4 regions of the Undibacterium sp. WLX3042 genome follow, and region 3 is predicted to be linked to each of the others. Evidence: predicted binding sites of a transcription regulator. Region 3 holds the regulator's gene; each other region holds the start of a gene.
What was found. The regulator sigma-54, encoded in region 3, starts transcription at its own class of promoters, with help from an activator protein. The targets are predictions, from matches to a motif close to TGGCANGNAANCTGCTTT.

Region 1: prpB (methylisocitrate lyase) is a predicted target of sigma-54. The motif match lies at 2,286-2,303, and genes of this name have one in related genera.
Region 2: ACPAOP_RS13960 (ammonium transporter) is a predicted target of sigma-54. The motif match lies at 2,959-2,976, and genes of this name have one in related genera.
Region 4: urtA (urea ABC transporter substrate-binding protein) is a predicted target of sigma-54. The motif match lies at 1,671-1,688, and genes of this name have one in related genera.

What each region holds. Positions count from the first base shown of each region.
Region 1 covers NZ_CP186698.1:3,316,236-3,320,913, reverse strand. The annotation lists gene prpC (bifunctional 2-methylcitrate synthase/citrate synthase) at 56-1,204, opposite strand; gene prpB (methylisocitrate lyase) at 1,355-2,245, opposite strand; gene prpR (propionate catabolism operon regulatory protein PrpR) at 2,465-4,114, shown strand; gene ACPAOP_RS14995 (response regulator transcription factor) at 4,219-4,581, shown strand; gene ACPAOP_RS14990 (chemotaxis protein CheX) at 4,581-4,678, shown strand, end outside.
Region 2 covers NZ_CP186698.1:3,082,710-3,087,387, forward strand. The annotation lists gene rlmF (23S rRNA (adenine(1618)-N(6))-methyltransferase RlmF) at 1-749, shown strand, start outside; gene ACPAOP_RS13955 (nitronate monooxygenase) at 1,466-2,722, shown strand; gene ACPAOP_RS13960 (ammonium transporter) at 3,029-4,456, shown strand; gene ACPAOP_RS13965 (hypothetical protein) at 4,453-4,678, shown strand, end outside.
Region 3 covers NZ_CP186698.1:318,043-322,720, reverse strand. The annotation lists gene ACPAOP_RS01440 (enoyl-CoA hydratase/isomerase family protein) at 1-420, opposite strand, end outside; gene hpf (ribosome hibernation-promoting factor, HPF/YfiA family) at 572-916, opposite strand; gene ACPAOP_RS01430 (RNA polymerase factor sigma-54) at 1,026-2,507, opposite strand; gene lptB (LPS export ABC transporter ATP-binding protein) at 2,519-3,271, opposite strand; gene lptA (lipopolysaccharide transport periplasmic protein LptA) at 3,273-3,848, opposite strand; gene lptC (LPS export ABC transporter periplasmic protein LptC) at 3,890-4,510, opposite strand; gene ACPAOP_RS01410 (KdsC family phosphatase) at 4,507-4,678, opposite strand, start outside.
Region 4 covers NZ_CP186698.1:1,837,438-1,842,115, forward strand. The annotation lists gene urtB (urea ABC transporter permease subunit UrtB) at 1-186, opposite strand, end outside; gene urtA (urea ABC transporter substrate-binding protein) at 365-1,618, opposite strand; gene ACPAOP_RS08345 (mannose-1-phosphate guanylyltransferase/mannose-6-phosphate isomerase) at 2,275-3,729, opposite strand; gene ACPAOP_RS08350 (isoprenyl transferase) at 3,802-4,554, opposite strand.

The DNA of each region.
Region 1 (4,678 bases), 820 kb from region 3:
GCTGACGCTGCTTACACATGAGTAAGCAGCGTCAGCGACTCAGACAAATGACAGATTATTTGCGGCTCTTGATCGGCACAAATTTCAAGTCCTCAGGACCGACATAATTTGCGCTAGGACGAATGATCTTGTTATCGATACGCTGTTCTATGATGTGTGCCGCCCAGCCGGATGTGCGGGCGATCACAAACAATGGTGTGAACATCGCTGTTGGCACACCCATCATGTGATACGACACAGCAGAGAACCAGTCCAGATTCGGGAACATTTTTTTGATGTCCCACATCACTGTTTCCAGACGTTCAGCGATGTCGTACATCTTCATAGAGCCCGCATCTTTCGACAGGTTGCGCGCAACTTCTTTGATCACTTTGTTGCGTGGATCAGAGATCGTATAGACAGGGTGACCGAAACCGATCACGACTTCTTTATTTTCAACCCGTTTTTTGATGTCGGCTTCTGCCTCATCCGGATTGTCGTAACGCTTCTGAATTTCAAACGCGACTTCATTCGCGCCGCCGTGTTTAGGACCGCGCAGTGCGCCGATCGCACCGGTAATCGCAGAATACATATCGGAACCGGTACCGGCGATGACACGACCGGTAAATGTTGATGCATTGAATTCATGCTCTGCATACAGAATCAGTGAAGTATGCATCGCTTTTTCCCACAGCTTGCTTGGCTTCTGACCATGCAGCAGATGCAGGAAATGGCCACCGATCGATTCGTCGTCAGTTTCAGTTTCTATGCGTTTACCGTTATGGCTGTAGTGGTACCAGTACAGCAGCATGGAACCCAGCGACGCCATCAGACGATCAGCGATATCGCGTGCGCCCGGTGTGTTGTGGTCATCTTTTTCCGGTAAAACGCAACCGAGTGCGGAAACACCGGTACGCATCACATCCATAGGATGCGAGGATGCTGGCAACCATTCGAGCGCCGCTTTCACATTCGCAGGCAAGCCGCGCAATGCTTTCAATTTTGCTTTGTAGGCATGCAATTCGGCGACGGTCGGCAACTTGCCATGTACCAGCAAATGGGCGATTTCTTCAAACTCGCAGGCATCGGCCACGTCGAGAATATCGTAACCACGGTAATGCAGGTCGTTACCGGTTTTACCCACGGTACACAAAGCGGTATTACCCGCAGTTACGCCAGACAAGGCAACGGATTTCTTTGGTTTGAAAGGAACTGCTTCGGTCATGGTGCTCTCCTGAGATAATTAGATACTCCCCCCAGTATTTTTTAGCGCCCAATGAATCTGCTGAGAATAAGGCGATTATTTAAAAAAACAGGGGGAGTATGTGTTTTTATACGGTTTTAAAATGAATGGAATCCGGTAGAAAATAAGAAATTATTTGTTCTTTTGCTGCGCAAACAAGGCATCCAGTTTTTGCTCGAAATCGTGATAATTGATGCGCTCGTACAATTCCATCCGGGTTTGCATGGTATCGACCACGTTCTTTTGCGAACCGTCGCGGCGAATCGCGGTGTACACATTCTCAGCCGCTTTGTTCATTGCGCGGAATGCGGACAATGGATACAACACGAGACCGACATCGACTGCGGCTAATTCTTCGACGGTGTACAACGGTGTCGCACCGAACTCGGTAATGTTGGCCAGGATCGGTACTTTGACCGCGTTAGCGAATTGTTTGTACATCGCCAGTTCGGTAATCGCTTCAGGGAAAATCATGTCGGCACCCGCTTCAACGCAAGCCTGAGCGCGATCAATCGCGGCTTCCAGACCTTCGACGGCGAGCGCATCGGTACGCGCCATGATCACGAAATTTTCATCAGTACGCGCATCGACTGCGGCTTTGATGCGGTCAACCATTTCCTGCTTGGTGACGATTTCTTTGTTCGGACGATGGCCGCAACGCTTGGCGCCGACCTGATCTTCGATATGCATCGCCGCAGCGCCGAATTTGATCATCGATTTGACTGTGCGTGCCACGTTGAACGCAGATGAACCGAAACCGGTATCCACATCCACCAGCAAAGGCAAATCACACACATCAGTAATACGGCGCACATCGGTCAGCACGTCATCCAGATTGGAAATACCCAGATCAGGCAAACCGAGAGAACCGGCAGCGACACCGCCACCGGACAGATAAATAGCCTTGAAACCAGCGCGTTTGGCCAGCAAAGCATGGTTCGCGTTGATCGCGCCAACCACTTGTAACGGGGATTCTTCTTGCATCGCCTTACGGAAGGCGGCACCTGCGGAGTAGTTGCTCATATCGTTGATGTCTTTCAGGTTAATGAAGTTGCGAGCGTCTATTGCAATCAACATGCCAGCGCGAACCAGCATCGCAACAGCTTAGACTGGGAATGTTAAAAATCAAGGACTTAAGCAGCACAATTTGAGAATAATCAATTGCGTATTTCAGATAAGATGTTTCATAATGATGTTTCATTAAACAAAAAATGAAACACGTTTTTCAGAATTGAAACAAATGTGAAACAACCGCCATTACCGCTGCGTGAAACGCAGGACAAACCCGTTATCTGGACAGTGTCGATTTCCCGCTTGTTCGACATGTTCCGCGACATCATGGTGGAATACGACGCGAATGCCGATATCGTTCCACTGAATATGGGTTTTGAGGAAGCGGTACAGCATATCCGCGAACGTCTGCAAACCGAACGTTGCGATGCCGTCGTCGCCGCCGGCTCCAATGCCGCGTACCTGAAAAATCGCCTGCCAATTCCGGTCGTCACCGCCAAGGCCAGCGGTTTTGACGTGATGCAGGCTTTGGCACGGGCGCGCAAGGTATCGAGCGAAATCGCTCTGATTACCTATCAGGAAACCATGCCCGAACTGGTCGATTTCAAAAATACCTTCGGCTTCAAGATAGAACAGCGCACTTATGTGACCGAAGAAGATGCGCGGGCGCAGATCAGCGAACTCAAGGCCAGCGGCATACAGGCAATCGTCGGCGCCGGCCTGATTACCGATCTGGCGGTCGAAGCGGGTCTGACCGGTATTTTTATGTACTCCGCCACGTCGATTCGTCAGGCTTTTGACGACGCACTTGAAATCGCCCGCCTGACCCGACTGGAGTCACAGCGGGGAAGGCATCATCCGGCCGCTGACGCATTACGTACCAAACACGGCTTAAGCGATCTGCGCGGTGAGTCGGCCGTCATGGAAAGCACCCGCCGCGCGATCAGCTTATTTGCGCGCTCTCCCGCCACAGTGTTGCTGCAAGGCGAAACCGGCACCGGTAAAGAGCTGGCTGCGCAAGCCATACATAGCGAAAGCCCGCGCGCAAGGCAGCCTTTTGTTGCCGTCAATTGCGGTGCGATTGCGGAATCGCTGCTGGAATCAGAATTATTCGGTTACGACGAAGGTGCATTCACCGGCGCGCGGCGCGGTGGTCATGCAGGCTTATTTGAGGCCGCCAATCGCGGCACCTTATTTCTGGATGAAATCGGCGAAATGCCGCTGAACCTGCAAACCCGTCTGCTACGCGTTCTGGAAGAACGCGAAATTGTCAGGGTCGGCGGGGTGCGTCCGGTCGCGGTCGATGTACGCATCATCAGCGCAACCCACTGCGATCTTGAAGCCAGAGTCAGAGAAGGGAAATTCCGCTCAGATCTGTTTTACCGGCTTGCGGTGTTGCGCCTGCAACTGCCACCGCTGCGCGAACGGCAAGCAGACATTATGCCGCTGGCAGAATGGTCCCTGAAACATGCTCTGGCGGCGATGGGCGCCCGCCCCCACCCGAATCTGCATGCAGAAATCAGCAGTTGCACCAGTTTATTTGAAACCTATCCCTGGCCAGGTAATGTCAGGGAGATGCGCAACATGATGGAGCGGCTCGGTCTGTTCCTTGCTGCAGAACCATTACAGGCGCTGAGTCCGGCGTTTGTCGGCAAAATTTTACCGGAACTAGCATCTGGAATCGCGACGAACGAAACAGCTAAAACAATGAGCATCGTTCTCCCGGGGAAAAACCAGTTACCAGATATTCCCGTTGCCAGCGACGAATCGCTGGAAGAAATCATGCAACGGTTCGGCCATCAGCGCGATGCTGTCGCCGCGTATTTAGGTATCAGCAGAACCACCTTATGGCGTAAATTAAAAAATCAGAGTAAAGCGTGAAATCATTCATGCTGAAAGTCAAAGGTGAAAATCATCAGGCCGTAAGGTAAAATGAGTCCCCAAATCCCGATGACTGTCCCACTACCGAATTGCAATGTTGAAATATGAAAAAATTACTGATTGTTGATGATAGTAAAGTCTCGCGCATGGTGATCCGTGCCCACGTGAAAGCAGTTCAACCTGACTGGGAATTCATTGAAGCGGCCTCCGGAGAGGAAGCGATCAGGATGGTAGAGCAACATGCACCAGACTTTTGCACCATGGACATCAACATGCCGGGCATGCTGGGGACCGATGCAGCTGAACAGATACTGCAAGCTCACCCGCACATGCGCATTGCTATTTTCTCTGCGAATGTGCAGGACACCATGCAAACACGCGCGCATGCACTCGGCGCTGTTTTTGTCGCCAAACCAGTCACAGAAAAATCGATTGCCATCGTTATCCATCACTTCACGGGCGCATAATGAACTCTTTAAGCGAACTTCATCTCGATGCATTAAGCGAAGTCTTCAATGTCGGTGCCGGCAGAGCAGCTGCCAGCCTGTCTGAAATCGTTGGTGA
Region 2 (4,678 bases), 1.1 Mb from region 3:
ACTGGGATATTCCGGAACAACAGCTTTGTCCACCGGTGCCGGGACGTGCCGATTATCTGCATCATCTGGCAGACTTACTGACGTCATCGAATAAAGGTGTGCGCCCGAAAAGAAACCTGTTGACGATCCTCGATATCGGCACCGGCGCCAACGGCATTTACCCTCTGATCGGTGCCAGTGAATACGGCTGGCATTTCACCGCGACCGATATCAATCCGGATTCGCTGGCGAATGTCCAATGTATACTCGATGCGAACCCAGCAATCGCTGACAAGATCCATTTGCGATTGCAGCCATCAGCTGACGCTATTTTTGACAACATCATCGGTGAAGATGACTGGTTTGATCTCAGTATGTGTAATCCACCTTTTCACACATCCATGGCGGAAGCGCGGGCAGGCTCGCAGCGCAAATGGAATAATCTGGGAAAAGAAAAACTTGCGGATGCAACTGCAACGATACTGAATTTTGGGGGCCTCAACGCGGAACTTTGGTGTCCGGGCGGAGAAGCTGCTTTTATCGAGCGCATGATCAGCGAAAGTGCAAAAATACCGGGACAATGTTTCTGGTTCACGACACTGGTAGCAAAAGCAGAAAACTTACCTGTGCTGAAAGCTGCACTCAGACGCGTCAACGCATTGGAAGTCAGGGAAGTGCCCATGAGGCAAGGCAATAAACGAAGTCGCTTTCTGGCCTGGACTTTTCTGACACCGTCACAACAAGCCGCCTGGAAAAAAATGCGCTGGTAATGAACTGGCAAATTTCCGTGTCGTGTATCACGATGTCAATCGCATCTGAAATAAAGCTCAGGCCGATATTGTTTTTTACCGGAAATACCTCACGTATACCGAACAGCAGGATGGGTGGTACTGCTCAGGGTCAGTCTTAGGTAACGCCAGCGCGCATCTGCGCTGATACTATCGTGCCGCATTAGCCGCCGCCTGCAAGAAGTGCCAGCTAATGCGACAATAACGGGAGTAAGCAGTGATTGTCATGTGCCTGAAACAGTCATCAGGCACATTGAGACGTCAATAACGCCACGTCACGCAAAAACAAATTTGAGGGATATCAACTGGCAGTAAAAAAAATACTGCTGACTGTAATTATTTTCCGGGAGCATAAAACAGGAAAAATAATATTTTGACCAAAGTCCGCATCAGAGAAAATTGCTTAACTAGGATTATTTCCCTCCCTTTGTCGTCTAGCTGTATGCAAAATTATAAAAATGATGCGAATAGCAATTTTTTCCGATTGAAAATTGCCGCTTTTTTAGGCAAAAATTCGGATAATGACAAGGCGAAATTATTCACAGCGCATAGCTAGCCTGGCTTACAATCTGGGGCGCTGTTATTTTTGAAATAGCTTTGTGAACATATTTGACAAACTTATGTTGAATAACGGCCTCACTCAGTAACGAGATTTCGCCATCGGGTGCGACTTACAGCTCAATGTGTCAAGGATTGCAATGAAACGAGTAGATGATTTCCGCCTGAAGTTAGGCAAAGATGAACTGGTTCCTATCGTGATAGGTGGGATGGGTGTCGATATTTCCACTGCTGAACTGGCATTGGTCGCGGCACGCCTCGGTGGTATCGGACATATTTCTGACGCCTTGGTGCATGATGTGTCGGATCGCCGCTTCGGAACCAGCTACATCAAGGAAAAAACCAAATTCTACAAATACAACATCAACAATTCCGATAAGACAAACATCAAATTCAATCTTGAGGATCTGGCAGCGGCGACACGTCTGCACATTGGCCGTACCATGGAGGCCAAACAAGGCCCGGGTATGATCTTTGTGAACTGCATGGAAAAACTGACCATGAACGGTCCGCGCGAAACCCTGAAAGTGCGTCTGGAAGCCGCTCTGGATGCGGGTATTGACGGTATTACGCTGAGCGCTGGTCTGCATCTGAGTTCCTTTGGTCTGATAGCAGATCACCCACGTTTCCGCGATGCCAAGCTGGGCATCATTGTGTCATCGGTACGCGCCTTACAGTTATTCCTGCGTAAAAATGCAAAATTGGACCGTCTGCCGGATTATGTGATCGTTGAAGGTCCGCTGGCTGGTGGTCATCTCGGTTTCGGCGATGACTGGGCCACATTCGATTTACAGACGATCGTGACCGAGGTGTCTGAATATCTGAAAGCAGAACAACTGGATATTCCTATCATTGCGGCAGGTGGTATTTTCACAGGCAGCGATGCAGTATCTTTTCTCGAAAACGGCGCCTCCGCAGTACAGGTTGCAACCCGTTTCACGGTAACCAAAGAATGTGGTCTGCCGGATAATGTGAAGCAGGAATATTTCAAAGCCGACGAAGACGATATCGAAGTCAATCATATTTCTCCGACCGGCTACCCCATGCGTATGCTGAAAAATACGCCAGCCATCGGTGATGGTATCCGCCCGGGCTGCGAATCGTATGGTTACCTGCTGGATGCGAATGGAAATTGTGCGTACATCACTTCATACAACCGCGAAGTTGCCCTGCACCCGGATGCAAAAAAAATCTCGGTCATGGACAAGACCTGTCTGTGCACCCATATGCGTAACTTCAATTGCTGGACTTGCGGTCAGACCACATACCGCCTGAAAGATACCACTCGCAAACTGCCGGATGGTACTTATCAGATCCTGAGTGCGGAACATGTATTCCGGGATTACCAGTTCAGTACCGATAATCAGATCGCCTTGCCTGACCCAGTGACTGAATAAATATCCCCGGTATAACGCCGGACATAACACCAGACGCCAGTGCTCTCCTGACACCACAGTCAGAAGACACTGGCGTTTTTTATCGAGTTTGCCTCGCTGGCGCTCAATGCTCCGTTTTCTTACAGACGGGTCTTGATTTGGTGCAAAAACAGCGCTGCCAGGCTCAGCAAGCCGGCGCAGTCAATCTCTTCTCCAGAGCGCTCCCGCCCTCAGTCTCCGTCTTAACGTTAAAGATGTGGCATGAATTATGCTGCGCTGCACACAGGGTAGTGGCAATTCATGATGCGTTTAGACTAAGGATCTCTGATGAAAATACATTCTCTGTCAACACCTTTCATCCTGTTCAGCTTACTGTTTTGTCTGGGCTCAGGGCCAGCTTTCGGACAAAACAGCAATCCGGCTCCGGTATCCGGTACTGCCGATATCAGCACCCCGGCAGTACCGCTGGCACAAGCGGGGCCAGCAGTAACAACCTCCTTGCCACCGGCACCGATGACAACGCCGACGCTCGTCAATGCAGCCACCATCAGTGCAGGTGATACCGCGTGGATGCTGACATCAACAGCGCTGGTGCTGCTGATGACCATTCCAGGTCTGGCTTTGTTTTATGCCGGCATGGTCCGCAAAAAAAATGCGCTGGCAACCGTCGCGCATAGTGTCGCCACCACCTGTATCGTCACGATTATCTGGGTCGTTCTGGGTTACAGCCTGGTATTCACGCCAGCCACACCGTATCTGGGTAGCCTTGACCGGCTACTGTTGCACGGTATGGTATTTCTGAAAGATGCAGGCCAGCTGACAGTGCATCATGTTGCACCGACAATACCGGAAAGTGTGTTCATGATGTTTCAGATGACATTTGCAATCATCACGCCCGCCCTGATTACCGGTGCATTTGCAGAAAGGATGAAGTTCTCCGCATTTCTGCTCTTCATCACGCTCTGGTCACTGATCGTCTATGTTCCTGTTGCGCACTGGGTATGGGAGCCGACCGGCTGGCTGGCTGCGCGCGGCGTCCTCGATTTTGCGGGCGGTACGGTGGTCCACATCAATGCGGGAGTGTCAGGTCTGGTTGCTGCCATGATCATCGGCAGACGCAGCGGTTTCGGCAAGGAGCCGATGCCACCACATAATCTGATTCTGACCGTCATCGGCGCAGCACTATTATGGGTAGGCTGGTTTGGCTTTAATGCCGGATCTGCCGGCGCAGCAGATGGTCGTGCGGGCTATGCGATGCTGGTGACACAACTCGCTGCCGCCGTATCTGCTTTGGCCTGGATGTGCGTTGAGTGGCTGCGCCGTGGTAAGCCATCTGTGCTCGGTATTGTTTCCGGCGCTGTTGCAGGTCTGGTTGCAATCACCCCTGCCTCGGGTTTTGTCGATGTGACCGGAGCATTCGTGATCGGTGCGGTGGCTGGTGTCGCCTGCTATTGGGGGGCAACCTCTCTCAAAGCAATGGGGGGGTACGATGACTCTCTGGATGTGTTCGGTGTACACGCGATAGGCGGTATCGTTGGCGCCTTACTCACAGGTGTATTTGCCCTCAAAAGTATAGGCGGTGTTGAAAGCAGCCTCAGCAATCAGGCATTCGGGGTCGCGGTGACGGTCGTCTATTCTGGTGTCATGACGGCAGTCATTCTCTTTATCGTGCGTCTGCTCACGGGTTTGCGTGTGAAACCGGAACAGGAAAGAGAGGGGCTGGATCTGGAACTGCATGGGGAGCATGTATTATGACTGCGGCCCTTTCCGACAATCTGGCATTTTCTCTGATGGCGCGGATGCACGTTATTTTGCGGCGTCAGAATGAACGGGTGATCGACATTGAATACATGCGTATTGATCCGGTTTATTGCCGTTATATTCTCGATCTGGCTTTGCAATCGCCCAATACTGATCTGCACGACATCGCCGTCAAACTGAACGACATCTATTTTGGCGAACAGGGTCTGTTTGTCG
Region 3 (4,678 bases):
CGCCATTTTGGTACGTTCGGTCACGATACGCAGACGGCAATTTTCACCTGCCTGCGCAATGCCCATACCGCCACCCATCACCACACCATTCATCAACGCGATGTAGGGCTTAGGGTAAAAATGTATCAAATGATTTAACGCATATTCTTCGGTAAAAAAATCTTCGAGCAGGGCGCTGTCACCAGTTGGCGTAGCGGTGCCGACGTCATAGAAAAAGCGGATGTCGCCACCGGCACAAAATGCTTTTTCACTGCTGCTGTGTATGAATACGGCACGGATAGTTGTATCGTCGCGCCACGCCAATAATGTGGCGGTGAGTGCGCGCACCATCTCCAGTGACAGAGAGTTCAATGCTTTCGGACGGTCGAGAGTGATGTAGCCGATCTGATTTTTAACGGAAGTGATTACGTATTCGCTCATGTAGATACCATTAACATAGTCGTGACAGGGCAATCATTTTATTCCTGTTTGCACTTCGTCAGTACGACAAAAATAACAAAAAACAGATAACAAAAAAGGACGCTGTTGGCGTCCTTGTTTTCGTGTTCCGTAAATAACGGGAGGCGGGCGATTATGCCGATGCCGGATCAGGGATATGTTTGATCGCATCGCGATCGTGACCCTGAACTTTATCTTTATGCTTGATCACCTGACGATCCAGTTTATCAATCAGTGTATCAATCGCAGCGTATAAATCATGCGCCAGACTTTCAACGTGAATATTTTTACCACTGATATGCAGGTCAATGTCGGCTTTATGTCGTTTCTCTTTTTCGCTCAGCTTGTCGACGGTCAGCGTGACGGTCAGATCAATGACCTGATCAAAGTGACGCCGGATACGTTCCAGCTTGGTATGTACATATTCACGAATGGCAGGAGTGACTTCAACGTGATGTCCACTGATGGTGAGATTCATACTGTGCTCCTTTAGTGATATTGCTTGCTAATAACAATAAGCTCATTTTGATTTTACGGCGTTGAGCTAAATCATATATAGCAATTCAAACCGTGATTACAAGGACTGCTTACAAAGATTTTCGCAAACTGACTGGCGGTATTTTCAGGGCTTCACGGTATTTGGCTACGGTCCGTCGGGCAATTACCATGCCCTGTTCACCCAGCATGTCTGCGATTTTGCTATCAGAGAGTGGGCTTTTCTGGTCTTCTGCTCCTATCAACTGCTTGATGAGTGCACGTATCGCGGTGGAAGAGGCTTCACCCCCTGTTTCCGTCGCAACATGGCTGCCGAAAAAATATTTCAACTCAAACATCCCATGCGGGGTCAGCATGTATTTCTGAGTCGTCACACGAGAAATAGTGCTCTCGTGCAGACCCAGTGTATCAGCTATTTCGCGCAAAACAAGAGGGCGCATCGCAACAGCACCATGCGCAAAAAAATTACGTTGTCTTTCAACTATCGCTTGTGACACCCGTAAGATTGTTTCGAAGCGCTGACGCATATTTTTGATCAGCCAGCGTGCTTCCTGTAACTGGGTTCCAAGTCCTGTTTCGCCGCGATTCTGCCGCATGATGTTGGCGTACATACTGCTCACGCGCAGTTTCGGCATCACATCCTGATTCAGTAACACTTGCCAGCCATTACCATTTTTTCTGACGATCACATCCGGTACTGCATAGTCTGAGCTGCTGGTGGCAAATGCGATACCTGGCCGTGGTTCGCATTGCCGTATGACTGCCTGCGCTTCGCGCAAATCTTCATCATCGCAGTCGAATATTTTTTTTAATTTTGTGAAGTCTCTTTGTGCAAACAAAGTCAGCTGTGTTTCCACCAGTGCCAGTGCAAGACGGCGGGTAACAAAAGGAATTTTCGGCATGCGCCTGATCTGTATCGCGAGACACTCTGATAAATTTCGCGCACCGACACCCGGCGGATCAAAACTCTGCAGCATCTTCAGCGCGAACGATAATTCCTCTTCGTCTATTAATAATTCGAGTGGCAGACCAGCGTGAATTTCTTCCAGACTTTCTGTCAGGTAGCCGTTATCATCGAGTGTGTCGATGATCAGTTCCAGCAATGCGCGGTCGCGTGCTTCCCTGAGCGTGAGGCGCATTTGTTCCAGCAGATAGTCACGCAGGCTGATGTGGGTAGATTCGAGCTGAGGCCTGCCTTCATCTTCATCGGCGTTAGCTGCACCGGAAGGCGCATCGTTAAAACTCCACTCTTCTTCGTTGGCACTGATGCTGTCGTTGACCGGCACATCAGCTTCGACAGCAGCATCTTGTGGCGCGGCGCTTTCAGAAGGCGTGATGCTTTCCATGCCTGCATCCGGCGTCGTACTTGTATTGTTGATGGCGCCATCCGCCAGCAGGCGGACCGCATTATCCATAGGGTCATCGACACGCTCCAGCATAGGATTTTCTATCAGCAGCGTTTCCAGTTCCTGATGCAGTTCCAGCGTTGACAGTTGCAACAGCCGTATCGATTGCTGCAGTTGAGGCGTCAGCGCAAGATGCTGAGAAGTACGTAGTTGCAGGCTTTGTTTCATAATGCGTCCCGTTACATCCGGAAATGTTCTCCCAGATAGACGCGTCGCACAGACTCATTCTGAATGATGTCGTCGGGTTTGCCGCTGGCTAATACCGAGCCTTGATTGATGATGTAGGCATGGTCACAGATACCCAGCGTTTCGCGGACATTATGATCGGTGATCAGCACACCGATACCGCGTTCTTTCAGGAAGCGGACGATGCGTTGAATCTCAATCACTGCAATCGGATCGACTCCGGCAAAAGGTTCATCGAGCAGAACAAAACGCGGGTTCGTCGCGAGTGCGCGCGCAATTTCGACACGACGTCGTTCACCGCCCGATAAAGCCAGCGCCTGACTGTCACGGATTTTTTCTATCTGCAGATCGGTCAGCAAGCTGTCCAGACGTTGCCGGATTTTTTTCTCGGATAAAAATTTTCCATCTTTGTCTTTTTGCAGTTCGAGTACAGCGCGGATATTTTCTTCGACCGTCAGTTTACGAAACACTGATGCTTCCTGAGGCAGATACGACAGACCGAGGACGGCACGCTGATGTATCGGTAAATCCGAAACATTCGTATCGTCGATATTGATTTCGCCGGCGTCGGAAGGTACCAGTCCGACGATCATATAAAAAGAGGTGGTTTTACCTGCGCCGTTTGGTCCCAGCAGCCCGACGACTTCGCCGCTTTTTACCAGCAGCGATACATCGCGCACAACTTGTCGTGCACCGTAGCGTTTTTGCAGACCTTTGACGGTCAGCGTGCTGTCTTTTGATCCCATCTTAATTTGCCTGTTTCTCAGTTCTTGGTTGTATCGTGGTTTTGATGCGACCGCCTCCTGACACTGCCTGACCTGAGCTGGAATTGACGCCGACAAAGACATCATTTTTACTATCGTAGGAAAGGAATTCTCCTTCTTGTTGCTGTGTGACTTTGTTTCCGTCGAGATAGCGTATTTGTGCCCTGGACAGGAATTTTACGAATTCTGTTTTTTCATCGTATTCCGCTTTTTCGGATTCGCCTTCCACCCAAAGATCTGGCCCGCCGTCGCGCTTCTGACGAAACGTGATTTTTGCGCCAGGTTTGGCGGTCAGTACAACATGCTGGAATTCATCGGCACTTTTTGTAACAACAGCTTTTTCTGCTCTGACTTTCAGTGTGCCGCGGACGACCACGACATCACCTGAAAACGTACTGACATTGGTCTTGCCATTATTTAAAAACTGGTCTGCTTCTATCGTCATTTCTTTGAGACTGTCTGCTTTTTCAGCGTGAACGCTGGATACGGACAGTAAAGCCATCAGGGCTAACATCCATGAGCTCAACGCAAGATGCACTGTTTTTTTTTCGGGGCGCATGTTTACTCTCTGTCTTGTCTGTGTTGTTGATGAATGTTTTTTCATTTATGTTTGAACAGGCGTGCATGCACTTTACTGAGCAGACGCAATTCCTGATTCGCATTGTTCGCGATCATACCGGTCGCATCGGTTTCGCCGTTATCCGTGATCAGTCTGATGCGTTGGTCCGTCCTGACGATGTCGGAGTCCGGCAGTAACTGCAGATATTCTGTTTCTACCCGCATAAAACTGGAGTTGATTCCTTGTGGCCTCTCTACTCTTACCTGATCATAAAGATGCACCACATCTTCGGTACGTTTTGGGGACAGCACCTCAGATTTCTGTTCCACAACCGCACGCGCTGCATTAATCGTGATCGGTGTGCGCTGCGTATCGAAGCTGCTGATGCGCGGCTCTTTGATATCGTACTGATCCGTGCGCGGTAAATGCACCAGGCTTTGTCCGGTCACGTGATAATTTGCCTTGCCGTTATTCGAGAGTTTGATGAAATTAAAATTCTCGACGTAATAATCCGGTTCCTGACGCGCTGAGGTCCGGTTGTAATCATCGGCGCCCTGACGACGTACTGTGTCGTACAGCCAGAAACTGCCAAGTGCAAGGAGACCGACAGCAGCGATAGCCATCCAGGTGCGTGCGCGGTCGATAGTGATTTGTGCCTTCATGCGAGGTATTCTGCCAGAACGCTGTCGTACTTGTTTTGCGCCCGCAATATGAAATCGCAGACTTCCCTGGCTGCACCTTTGCCGCCGCTGGCCGTCGTCACGTGATGGACGCGTTGGCGCACTTCTGCATGACCGTTAGGTACGCTGGCGGCGAAGCCGACACGGGTC
Region 4 (4,678 bases), 1.5 Mb from region 3:
TTCACCTGCCAGCGCCTTGAGCTGACTCGCTTCAATCGCCGCATGCGCTGTTGCCGGCAGCAATATCGATGTCGCGATGCTGAACAGGATGCCGCATAATCCGCCACGTAATCTGCTAAGCAATGTTCCACCTGATGTGGCGGACATCGTGACAAGCTGGCGTGCCAACATTTTCTGGAATGTCATAGTTCTGCAGACGTGTTCATTAATCGAATTTTCGTGCAAGCTGGTTGTGTACGAGAGCGGGAAAACACCACCACCGCAAACAGAAAGCTAGCCAGATTCCCCGCACGCGCAAGCAACGACCTGGTCAGTCGGGGAAACACCAGGAAGTGCTCGCGCAAGGAGGAAACTGTCGCACTAGTTACAGCTTTTGCTTACCTTCATTACCCGGAATATAAGGGCTCCAGGGTTGCGCGCGGATAGGCACTTTGGTTTTGTAGACGACGCTGAACTGGCCGTCTGCTTTAATCTCACCAATCATGACGGGTTTATGCAAATGGTGATTGGTCGCATCCATCGTCAGTTCAAAACCGGATGGAGCTTTGAAGGTCTGCCCGCCCATCGCTGCGATCACTTTATCGGTATCCGTGGATTTAGCTTTTTCCACTGCTTGCTTCCACATATAAATGCCGACGTAGGTTGCTTCCATAGGATCGTTCGTCACCACGGTGGCAGCATTCGGCAATTTTTTCGCAACGGCATATGCTTTCCATTTTTTGATGAATTCCGCATTCACCGGATTTTTGACCGACTGGAAGTAATTCCATGCCGCCAGATGACCGACCAGAGGTTTGGTATCAACACCGCGCAATTCTTCTTCACCGACCGAGAACGCCACGACAGGCACGTCGGTCGCTTTCAGACCGGCATTGCCGAGTTCTTTATAGAAAGGGACATTCGAGTCACCATTGATGGTCGAGATCACTGCCGTTTTTCCACCGGCGGAAAATTTCTTGATATTCGCCACGATGGTCTGGTAATCAGAATGACCAAACGGAGTGTAGACTTCATCGATGTCGCTATCTTTCACACCTTTGCTATGCAGGAAAGCGCGCAGGATTTTGTTGGTCGTGCGTGGATAGACATAATCCGTACCGAGCAGCACGAAACGTTTTGCCGCGCCGCCTTCTTTTGACATCAGATATTCTGTCGCCGGGATCGCTTGCTGATTCGGTGCAGCGCCAGTGTAAAACACGTTTTTCTCCAGCTCTTCACCTTCATATTGCACAGGGTAAAACAGCAGGCTGTTCAACTCTTTGAACACCGGCAGCACCGATTTACGTGATACCGATGTCCAGCAACCAAACACGACTGAGACTTTATCTTGCGACACTAACTGCCGTGCTTTCTCAGCAAACAAAGGCCAGTTAGATGCCGGATCAACGACAACCGCTTCCAGTTTTTTCCCCATCACGCCACCTTTGGCATTGATTTCATCAATCGTCATCAGCGCCACGTCTTTCAGCGATGTTTCAGAAATCGCCATCGTTCCTGAGAGGGAATGCAAAATGCCAACCTTAATCGTATCTGCTGCGAATGCCTGAGCCATCCAGCCCGATGTAGCGAGCGCCATTGCGCCTATTGCTGTTGCTTTCAAAACCGTACGACGTGTCATGATTTCTCCTGAGGTGGTGGGTAACAAAGAAACTGCAAGCTTCACCAGCCTATGAGCAGATAGCGTGCCACGTTTGCGAAAAGCGGCGGAAATACGCTTCGGCTATCCTGAAATAGGAAAAATCGGGGGAGTATGTGCGGAAAACAGCTTTATCTCCTTATAGATATTGGGCTTTTTTACATACCGGGGGGAGTATATTTTTCGCCTGCAGTGCCGTTTTTTCGTGCTGGCTAGGCCGGATGCGGATGTGGAGTGCACTAGTTGCGGATTATTTGCTTCGTTATGCCCGCTGACAGCGCAGCGTCGCTGTGCGTGATTCAAGACAGGGAGCAGCCGGAATCAGAAATGGGCAAAAGTGTCTGAATCTGAGCAGCAAGGCACTTTCTGTCTTTTTCGGTGCAGCCCTGCATTCGCATTGTGCGCAACGAATAAAAGCAGCACACAAAAAAATACGGAGACTGTCTGTTCAGTCTCCGTACCCTTGTTCCGGACGGTGGCCAACCCGCTATCTGCTGATCCGGCACACCTCGTTACCGTCATACATATCGGTTGCATGTACAGTAACTGAGATGAATCATACCAAAAAATTGTTTCATTGCCATGACATACATCAAAAAAAATGCGCTTGCCTACCGCCGCGCTGTTTTTTCAAGACATCAGCACTTTGACTTCGTGCGGCCATAGGTGTCTTCAAAACGGACAATATCATCCTCACCCAGATAACTGCCGGACTGTACTTCGATAATTTCCAGCGGTATCGCGCCCGGATTCGCCAGCCGGTGCACTTCGCCCAACGGAATGTAGGTTGATTGATTTTCCGTCAGCAGCATGACTTTATCGCCGCAAGTGACTTCGGCCGTTCCCCTGACCACGACCCAGTGTTCCGCGCGGTGATGATGCTTTTGCAGACTCAGGCTGGCACCGGGCTTGACCTGTATGCGTTTGACCTTGAAGCGTTCTTCTTCATCAATGCTGTCATACCAGCCCCAGGGACGATACACCTTGCGATGTAATGTATGTTCCTGCCGCCCCTGCTGCGTTAATTGCGCCACAATCGCCTTCACATCCTGACTCTGACGCCTATCAGCCACTAACACTGCGTCCGGCGTTTCGACGACAACCAGATGATCAATGCCAACGGTGCTGACCAGGCGGCTGGACGAATAAATCAGGCTATTGCTGGAATTGGTCTGTATCACATCGCCGTACGTCACATTGGCCTGCGCATCCTGCTTGCCGACCTGCCAGACGGCATCCCACGCGCCCAGATCGTTCCAGCCTGCGTCCAGCGGAATCATGCGTATGTCAAAAGCTGACCCCGGGCATTTTTCCATCACGGCGTAATCGATAGAGTCTGCCGGAATGTTGGCAAAAGCAGCAGTACCGGGACGGATGAATTGGGCGTCGCTGTTTTTTTCCGACCACGAGAGTCTGGCAGACTCCGCAATATCAGGCCGGAATTGCGCCAGTGCTTTCAACCAGGTGCTGGCTCTGAGCACAAACATGCCGCTGTTCCAGAGATATTCGCCACTGTCCAGATATTGCTGCGCCGTCGCTGCATCAGGCTTTTCAGCAAACTGCGCTACTGCAGATTCACCGAATGTTGCTGCCTGCCCGGTTCTGCGGATATAACCGTAGCCAGTTTCAGGGCGATCAGGCGTAATGCCTAAAATTATAATCGCGCCATCGCTGGCGGCTCGCACGCTACGCTGCAATGCGTTGGTGAACGCGGCGTCATCCTGTATGGTCTGATCTGCCGGTGTCACCACCAGCACCGGGTCTTCGCCGTTGGCCGTGGCTTCAAGCGCCGCCAGCGTCAACGCCGGTGCGGTATTTTTTCCGGCGGGTTCCAGTAACAGACTGGCCGCAACGGATTTCATTTCACGTAACTGGTCAAGCGCCAGAAAACGATGCTCTTCATTGGTCACGATCAGCGTAGGGCTGACCTGAATATCGGCATCGGCAATCGCATTCACGCGTTGCACCGCTTGCTGAAACAAGCTGGTGGTGCCGGATAACACCAGAAACTGTTTAGGAAAACCCGCGCGTGACAAGGGCCACAGGCGGGTGCCTGAGCCACCACATAAAATTACCGGAACAATTTTGGTCATGGATAATTCCCGCCTGCATTACTTCAATCATTAGCGCTTATTCGCGCTTCATCCTGGAATTCGCCTGCAGCTTTACTCGGCTGATTCCAGCAACTGTTCGCTGGTTCTGCCGAAACGGCGCTCGCGCTTCTGGAACGAAGCGATCGCTTCATCCAGCGATTTACCGTCGAAATCCGGCCAGTAGGTATCGGTAAAGAAAAATTCTGAATACGCCATTTGCCACAACAGGAAATTCGATATGCGTGCTTCGCCACCGGTGCGTATCAGCATGTCTGGCGGCGGCGCGTAGGCCATAGACAATTTTGACGACAGCATGTCTTCGGTAATGCTGTCCTGATCCAGCCCTTCACGAATTAATGCGTTACAGGCATTGACGATATCCCAGCGGCCACCGTAATTGGCGCAGATCGTCAGCGTCAGCCCGGTATTAGCCGCCGTTTTCTCTTCCGCGTTGTGGATCAATTGCTTGAGTTCGGCGTCAAATTTGCTCAGATCACCGATGATTTTCAGACGGATATTGTTCTGGCACATGTTGTTGATTTCAAGTACCAGTACTTTCCGGAACAATTTCATGAGCAGTGAGACTTCCTCCGGTGGACGACGCCAGTTTTCTGAACTGAACGCAAACAAGGTCAGGTAACGGACACCACGGTTACAACATGCTTCCACCACTTTATTGACAGCATTCACCCCTTTGGTATGACCGGCAAAACGAGGCAACAAACGTTGTTTTGCCCATCTGCCGTTACCATCCATAATGATTGCGATATGTTCGGGGATGTTTCCTGATTCAGCCCTGGCAGGCTTACTTAAGTCTTTACTCATACAATTTACATTCTTTATTTAACACGTCTATCCAAGATAACAACCTCCAAGAATGTCACAACGTTGATACGAGCACATCAACTTCGAAGGTATCAGTCATCAGTCCGCGCGACCTGGGACTTAT